2 regions of the Dehalobacter sp. MCB1 genome follow, and region 1 is predicted to be linked to the other one. Evidence: riboswitches for the same ligand, from Rfam matches in the RefSeq annotation. Region 1 holds a riboswitch; the other holds the start of a gene.
What was found. Region 1 has a riboswitch for cyclic di-GMP ahead of A7K50_RS13570 (sigma-70 family RNA polymerase sigma factor). Riboswitches for the same ligand answer to the same signal wherever they lie in the genome.
Positions count from the first base shown of each region.

Region 2: another riboswitch for cyclic di-GMP. It lies ahead of A7K50_RS03105 (HD-GYP domain-containing protein); the one in region 1 lies ahead of A7K50_RS13570 (sigma-70 family RNA polymerase sigma factor).

Region 1 covers NZ_LXPC01000018.1:94,716-98,927, reverse strand. The annotation lists gene A7K50_RS13585 (Fic family protein) at 265-1,407, shown strand; gene A7K50_RS13580 (hypothetical protein) at 1,476-1,658, opposite strand; gene A7K50_RS13570 (sigma-70 family RNA polymerase sigma factor) at 2,274-2,681, opposite strand; cyclic di-GMP riboswitch class I at 3,102-3,191, opposite strand; gene A7K50_RS13560 (TetR/AcrR family transcriptional regulator) at 4,063-4,212, opposite strand, start outside.
Region 2 covers NZ_LXPC01000004.1:187,822-192,033, reverse strand. The annotation lists gene A7K50_RS03115 (lipid II flippase Amj family protein) at 1-397, shown strand, start outside; gene A7K50_RS03110 (CoA-binding protein) at 567-1,007, shown strand; gene A7K50_RS03105 (HD-GYP domain-containing protein) at 1,067-2,128, opposite strand; cyclic di-GMP riboswitch class I at 2,224-2,309, opposite strand; gene A7K50_RS03100 (DUF1801 domain-containing protein) at 2,532-2,906, shown strand; gene A7K50_RS03095 (DUF3795 domain-containing protein) at 2,943-3,521, shown strand; gene A7K50_RS03090 (pentapeptide repeat-containing protein) at 3,559-4,212, shown strand, end outside.

The sequences.
Region 1 (4,212 bases):
AGATCGGACACTTGATCACTATTCAGTTATCAAGGAACACGGTATTCGCCAATCCGATTATCGCACACTTGGCCGAAGATAGCTATACAAAAGCGAGAATTCCGATGAAATAAAGGCGAATTTTTCTCCCTCCATATTTCTCGTTATTATAATTTGATGAAATAATGAGCATAATATAAACGGATATATTTCACCAACTCTTGATTAGAGGAAATAAAAGAGTTATAATATGTACAGTTATTTCACTTAAAGGAGTGAGCTAAGATGGAGAAAAGATCCGGAACTCTTAAAAACAATTTGTCCGGGGATATGGCATATAAATCCTTTGTGCCTGCGGCCTTGCCACCCGTCCCAACGATCACGCTGGATAATGAGGCGGTTGAACTGCTCGTAAAGGCCAATAATCAAATCACTCTGTTAGCCGGCATCGCCATGAGAATTCCCAATGTGGATTTGTTCGTCACTATGTATGTTCGGAAGGAAGCATTGTTGTCCTCACAGATAGAGGGCACACAGGCAACGCTTGATGATGTCCTGAACCCAATGCTCGATGAAAACGTCAATCGCAATGTCGCGGATGTCATCAATTATATCAAGGCGACCGAGTTTGCGATCAAAAGGCTGAAGGAGCTGCCGCTGTGCAATCGACTCCTGAAGGAGACGCATGCGGTTTTAATGCAGGGCGTAAGGGGGCAGGAAAAAAGTCCTGGCGAATTTCGTACATCGCAGAATTGGATTGGCGGCATAGGGAGTACATTAAGCAACGCCAGGTATATCCCGCCCTCGCCCGATGATATGCAGGACGCCATGTCGGACTTGGAGAAATATCTCAATGCTGACGACGACCTCGACACTCTGATTCGTGCGGGGCTGATCCATTATCAGTTTGAAACGATCCATCCGTTCTTGGATGGCAACGGCAGAGTGGGCAGGCTGCTGATCACCTTGTTTTTGATGGAGAAAGGGGTTTTGACCACACCGGCACTCTACATCTCGTATTTTCTCAAAAAGAACAGGATCGAATATTACGACCGCATGACCGAGGTGCGCAATAAGGGCAATTATGAGCAATGGATCAAGTTCTTTTTACAGGCGATACACGAGTCCGCGTTGGATGCGGTGACGACGATTGACCGGCTGGTAGAACTGCACGATAAGAGTATTGCTCAGATCGGTGCGCCGGACAGAACAACGCAGACCGTCTTGAAGGTCTTCCGCTATCTCGAAACAAGTCCGATCATCGAAATCAAGAAGACCGCGGAAGCGCTCGGTTTGTCCTATAACGCTGTTTCAAGAGCCGTGACCGTTCTCATGGAAAAGGGCATTTTGATACAAACAGACAAAGCCAGCCGGACGCGAATCTTTGCTTACAGCGCCTATTTGGATATTCTGCGCAAAGACACTTAATCAAGCGGGGCAAAGCAAAAAGCGGTCGCAGTATTCATTACTGTGGCCGCTTTTTATGGAGCGCGCCATTAAGCCATCGTCTCCAGAGAATGCGGGATGTTTTTCCGAATATAGGAGTCAATCAGCGCATTTTTTACGATATTCGCAATATGCGGATTGTACTCATCAGCAAAGCTGATCGTTACTGGATGTCCGCTGACGGATATGGTGACTACTTTGCTCTTTCCGGTATCCTTTACTGCGTTCATCATAAGTAAATCCTCCTTATGTTTGTAGATGTTTTAATGGCACAAACATAAGGGCCGCCCTGTAATGAAGTTAGGCGCATGACGCACCTGCTTTTGGGCGACCCTCATGGCTTCTGACATTAAGTCTTTGTTTTTTCTGCTTATGGCTCTATTTGACACTACTTCCCGAGCCTTGGGCGACGGCCTGAACTGCGGCCGGCTAAGCCGCATCATGGGAATCTCACCCCCGCCAGGATCTCTGCCGGCTGCCCTCATTGCGTGATCCCCCGGTCAAGGGGGGCTGTGACTGGGCAGAAGTATCATTATAGGCTGACGGGATCATTGCGAAACAGCTTGCCATCGGCTGTTTTCCGGACGGATGGGTACCGCTTTGCACCTTATTTGGCCGTCTTTGATAAAAGAAACAGGAATGAATGAACAAAAAATTGTGGCTTCGTGTTTCATCTGTCCTTTTACAGGTGGTCTTGGCGCATCCTCCGGGGTCGCTTTCCCTTTTTGGGTCCGTCAGCTAACGTATTCAGGTCATCGGATATTCAATTTTCAAAGAACCCTTGAGGGGAAGAAAAAAGATCCCCTCACTTCTATAAGGAAGAAATGAGGGGATTGAGCGGATTTTTTTTACTTTTCCATAAGTTCTTTTAGTTTGCCAAAGATACGGTGCTTCCGGTCATTGATGGTTTTCTGCGGTATTCCGGTTTCTGCCGCAAGCTCCCGCTCACTCTTTTTCTTATAAAAGAACTCATAAATGAGCTTCTGCTCGTCCTTCGGCAAAGAAGATAACGCTTTGTGTAGCTTAGCCTGGGTTTCCTTTTGGATGACCATGTCCTCCGGAGATGGCGAAGTACACATATAAGCGGGGTTTACGCCATCTTCCTTTAATTTTTCCAAGGAAAGCTCATGCTTCTTTGCCTTTCTGGTGATATTCCGGGCATATTCGTATTCCTTGTAGTACGCTTTATATACTTTTCGAGTCACTGGGACTCGTTTACCTTTTACAATAATGGTGTATTCTTTTTGCTCAGACATGATATAGTCCTCCATTTTTTCGAATTTTAGAAATCGAAAAATGGAGAGCGGAGGAGAGCGGCAACGGGGACGGTCAGTATCTACTGTGTAAATCCGTATAACCAAAAGATTGGTAGAAACTGGTCGAAATAGGAAGAAAAAAGTCGAAAGAAAAAACCCAGCAATTTGCACAGTGCAAATCACCAGGTTTTTACTTTTGTATGAAATTATAAGGAAACATGAATATGTACGAAATCCTTCGTCTTTATTTCAGTCTCCTATGGGATTGGTTACAATACATGTCCGATACCCCTTTCGCTCATAGCAAATGGCGAAAGTCGGGGGCCTAAATAGCCATTACAAAAAACATCCATCAAAAGTTGCAAATGGATCATCAGCACAAAAGCCTGCCCAAAAAAGGGCAGGCTTCCGCATGCAACACTTGGCAACCAGGCTATCATAACGCTTTTAAGCGTCGTAGACCCTTTGGCTTTGCGTCCCCGCCTTTCGGCGGGTTTGCCCTTAACATAAGATTATTCATTTTTGATTTATGTTCAAGCGGCTGCGATACTCACACCTCCAAAGAATTCACAGCCTTATTCAACGCAGCATAAAGACGTTTTTTTGTTATAAACACTGGCAGGCTTATTGTTTTGGCAATTCGTTTAAGAGAAAATCTCTGCCAGCAGAAAAGCAATAAAATATATCTTTCTTTCGGACTAAGCCTATAGAGCTTGTCCAACTGCTTTTTTCTTTCGTTATCCAAGCTATTTATACCTTTGGTTGTTCTTAGAAGTGCCGCTTGTACCTATGTTCTCGCCAGTATTTTGTGGCTTTGAAAATGTATTCACGAAGCACCAGTATAGCAAAAACAGCTACTACTTGCATAAACAGGACGTTAAATCCATGCTGAAACAATGGCTTTTTGTTACCATCGTGCAGCGTTCCATGTTGCATCTACGCCATAGCTAACCAGATATGAACCTATTTGCTATAAGGTTGATGGTTATAATTATCCTATTATCACTTTAAGAATACTGGAAATATTATAGAAAAGTTATAGTTTAGTTATAGAAAAGTTATAGGGAAATCGCAAAAACGACAAAAAAGGATGTCGTTCCGATCAGAACGACATCCTTATCTACATCATTTTATTCTGAATATACTGCGGTATAAAGCTTCCCGTACAAGAAGATGATGAGGATTACGCTAAAAAGATGAATATTGCTTTACTATTCAGTTTAGTTCCACCGCTTTGCTATGAAAACAGAACGAAGGAGACCGTCCCAAGGTAACTGCCTCCGTTCAATTATTTTATAGAAGATATCCGCGCATGGATGTAAAAACAATGGCGAAAAGCCGCTTGGAAGACTTTTCGCCATTGTTTAATTATGCCGCTTCTTTATCTAAAAATCGCATATAATCCATTAAAAGTCAATGAACCTGCAAAAGCAGACACTTCTTCCAGTGAATACGTCCGATCAGAATTGAACCATTCTCTATATATGGATAGGATACCGGATACTGCGAACTCAATTGCATATGGCAGCAT
Region 2 (4,212 bases), on a different contig from region 1:
TGTAAAAAGTGCTGTACGGCCTTCGAAGACAATGTTGGAAAGACTAAGGTATAGAGAGATACCCAAAAGGTTACTTGTTATCAATGTTTTGGTTACAGGCATATATACCATTGGGGTCCTTGCCGCTAATTACTCAGCTCTTCTGGTCCCGGAGCAAGCAGCACTAGCAGCAGCAGCTTCATCAGGAATCATTAATGGCATGGCAAGTATTCTACTTACTTTTTTTATCGACCCAAAATCAGCAATTATTACAGACCAGGCATTGAGAGGAATAAGGCCTTATGCTGATGTGAAAGCATTGGTCATTATGCTTATTGCTACAAAACTAATTGGCACATTATTGGGGCAAGTGCTGTTTTTGCCGGCCGCCCAGATTATTGCAAGCTTTTACATGTAGTAATAATGCCTGTTCATCATGAATATAAGCAAGGAAATAAGAGCCTGTTTATTAATACGATAGGAACTGAAATAGTTTTCACAGAAAATAAATATTGGAAGAAGGAATTAGCCAAATTGCCAAGAAATAAACAATAATTTAATTAAGGGGGGTCATTTTTTTGACGACAATGAGCTCAGTCACTGATTTTCTAGACCAGCGTACTTTAGCTGTGGTCGGGGTATCCAGATCCGAAAAGAAGTTCTCGCATAGGCTGTATAAATCGTTAAAAAAGAGAGGGTATAATGTTTTTGCCGTAAATCCCAATACGGACAGTATTGACGGCGAGATCTGCTATGAAAACCTTCAGTCTTTGCCGCAGAAAGCCGACGGCGTAGTGATCGTTATCCCTCCGGACCAAACCAATAAGGTCGTTAGGGACGCGGTAGAAGCCGGAGTCAAACATATCTGGATTCAGCAGGGGGCTGAATCCAAAGAGGCTATAGACTTTTGTACGGAAAATCAGATAAACGTCATCCATGACCAATGCGTCCTAATGTTTGCAGAACCATCGTTTCCTCATTCGTTCCACCGGTCCATACTGAAGGTGTTTGGAAAACTTCCAAAATAATAGGTTAGCCGGCCCAAAAAACATTTGAGCCGGCATTTTTTTCAAAAAATGGATCAGCTTCACTCGACAATGGATACAATAAAGGTTGTAAGATCTTCGACAAGGTTATATTCCTTAGCCTGGACATGGGCCAGCCCTTTGTCAGCGATTAATACCCTGATAATCGGGCGCATCGGCAAACTTTTATTCTGGTCAACTACAATCCCAACTTCACCTGTATTAAGTTTAACTGTATAGCCGGTCGGATAGGCCGCAACATGCTTTAAGAACGTTACAACCAATTGCTGGGAGAATAGTCTGTTTGCACATCCCATTACAATTTCACAGGCTTCATGCGGTACGATCCGGGAGTGGCCCGGGCCATCATTGACCAGATTATCATAAAAGTCGGCCAGCCCGACGATTTGGGCCAGGATATGGAGGTGCCGGCCGGACAGCTTCCGGGGATAGCCGCTTCCGTTCAGCCATTCGTGATGCTGCAAAGCAATATGCGCACTCAATAAGTTTAATTCGGGTTTGTTCCGAAGTATTTCATATCCGTGAATGGTATGCGTTTGATATAGGTCATTTTCCTTCGGAGTAAAGGCCTCACGTTTGGCGACAAGCTCTTTTGGCAGCTTGACAGTCCCGATATCGTGGAGCAAAGCCCCTACTGCCAGCGCCTCCAGGGTATCTTTATCCAGTCCCAAAGCTTTGCCCAAAATGGTTGCGAGGACGCAGACGCTGACTGAATGCGCATAAACTTGATTATCATAGCTCCGCATATCTGTCAGGCTCAGAAATATCTTCTCTTGAAACAGGATGTCTCCGATGATGTTGTTTACCGTCTTTTTTACTTGAAAACCATTGAGGTCTTTACCGATTCGTACTGCTTCCGCTGAATGCTCAATGGAGTTCATTGCCTCCCGCCTGTTTTCCTCGGAAATAACATCCTCAATAACGATATCCTTGGTTTCGTCATCGTCCACATAGACAATACTAATGCCCAGTTCTTTTAACCGGTCGATATATGGCTGGGTCAGCGTGACTCCTTTACCAAGCAATGAACGGCCGTTATGCGAGAAAATGGTTCTTCCCAACACGTCTCCCTTTTGAAGCCGGTTTACACTTACCTGACGCAATTGTAATCTTCCTTTCCAATAAATCAGTGCTGGCTGAAGCAACAAAAAAATCACCAGCAGACTGCATGGCGACATTCAAAACAAACCTGAGCGGATTCGGTAGCCTGGCAGTCATCAGAATTATTCTGGAAGACCCATAGCTTTGCGTCCCTGGCTTTCACCAGGTTTGCCATTGTCGTTGCTCCTGTATCCCTATTTGATTAATATTTCGGTCATAGAACCATTGTAGCACATTGCTTTCAGGTTCTACAGGGGTTATTTGGAAAATTATTCTTTATTTTGGTGCCAAATGATCAATGTCTCTTAATTTAGCAGAGGAATCTGCTTAAATTCATATAACTCATTAATGATATTTATATACGTGCGGATAACATTCTGAAAATAGTTAAAGGAGAAACTAAAAATGGGAACGGATAAAGTGGTTCATGAATCAGTTGATGGGTATATTTTGCAGTTTCCTGATGAGATACAGGAAATATTAAGAGCAATTAGAAATGTGATAAGAGAAGCAGCACCGGACGCAGTGGAAAAGATTAGCTATCGGATGCCTACGTTTGTACTGAACGGTAATCTCGTTCATTTCGCAGCATTCAAGAACCACATTGGATTTTATCCGACACCAAGCGGGATTGAAGCCTTTAAACAGGAACTGGCCGGTTATAAGGGAGCCAAAGGGTCGGTACAATTCCCGTTAAATAAGCCTATGCCGTATGCGTTAATAAGCAAGATCGTGAAGTACAGAGTTGCAGAGAACTGTTCTGCAGGGGTTGAAATCTGATCTTTATCAAATGATTATTGCCGGGAGATGCATGTGATGGTCAAATCAATGGTAAGTAAAGAATACAGGCGGAAATGCGCCGACTTTTCATTATGCGGATTAAATTGCTGTCTTTGTCCGCGTTTTCATACGGAAGGTTCTTCAAAGTGCCCCGGCTGCGGGGGCCCGGACTTTTTTTTGAAGCATCCTTCCTGTGCCGTAATTACCTGTAATAAAAAGCATCAAAATGTTGAATACTGTTTTGAATGCAGTGTCTATCCATGTGAGAGGTATCAGGCTCCAAGCGAGGCCGATTCTTTTATATCCTATCAAAATGTATTGCAGGATCAAGCCAAGGCTAAAATGGATCTTCAAAATTATCTTGAAGAACTGACGGAAAAACACAAAATTTTAGGGGAACTAATCGCGGATTACAATGACGGCAAATCAAAGGGATTTTATTGTCTGGCGGTGAACCTGCTGCCGCTTGCCGTCCTGAATAATATGATGGATAAGATCCATCATATGGATCGGATCAACTGTAAGGGCAGTGCTGAAGAAGCTGTCCGCTTGCTAAAAGCGGAAGCCGATAGTCTGAATATTCAACTGGTTCTTAGAAAGGCTAAAAAGGATTAAACAGACTATTCAAGCATCATTTCTGGGGATAAATCAAATGTTCTTTGTTTTGGAGGATCAAATATTGTCTGGAATTCGTGAACCAATAGACATTTTTGCTGAGCAGAGGCGCAGTCTGGGAACTGACTGCGAGAACTGCTTCGGGTTGTGCTGCACCGCGCTGTATTTTTCAGCTTCGGAAGGCTTCCCAAACGATAAAGAGGCTGGTCAACCCTGTCGGAACCTGCAGGAAAATTTTCGCTGCAGTATCTATCAAGATCTTCAGGGACTGGGTCTGAAAGGCTGCATAGCATTTGACTGTTTTGGCGCAGGGCCAAAAGTATCCAAGCTCAGTTACGGCGGCAGAGACTGGCGGCGATCACCGGAATTCCGGGAGCAAATGTTTGAAGTTTTCCTTGTCATTCGCCAGCTTCAGGAGATGCTCTGGTATTTGACAGAAGCAGAGACATTACGGCCGGCTCATTCAATTCATGAGGCGCTTCGTACCCTGCGGGAAGAGACGGAACGGCTGACACTGCTCAGCCCAGGCGAGCTTCTGAAAATGGATGTACCCTTATATCGTACCGAAGTAAATACCCTGCTGCTTCAAACAAGTGAACTGGTCCGTGCTTTTGTTTGTCAGGAACGGAATATTCAGGCTGGGATTCGGAAGACGTTTAAGCGCAGGAATAGTCTGATTGCTGCAGATCTC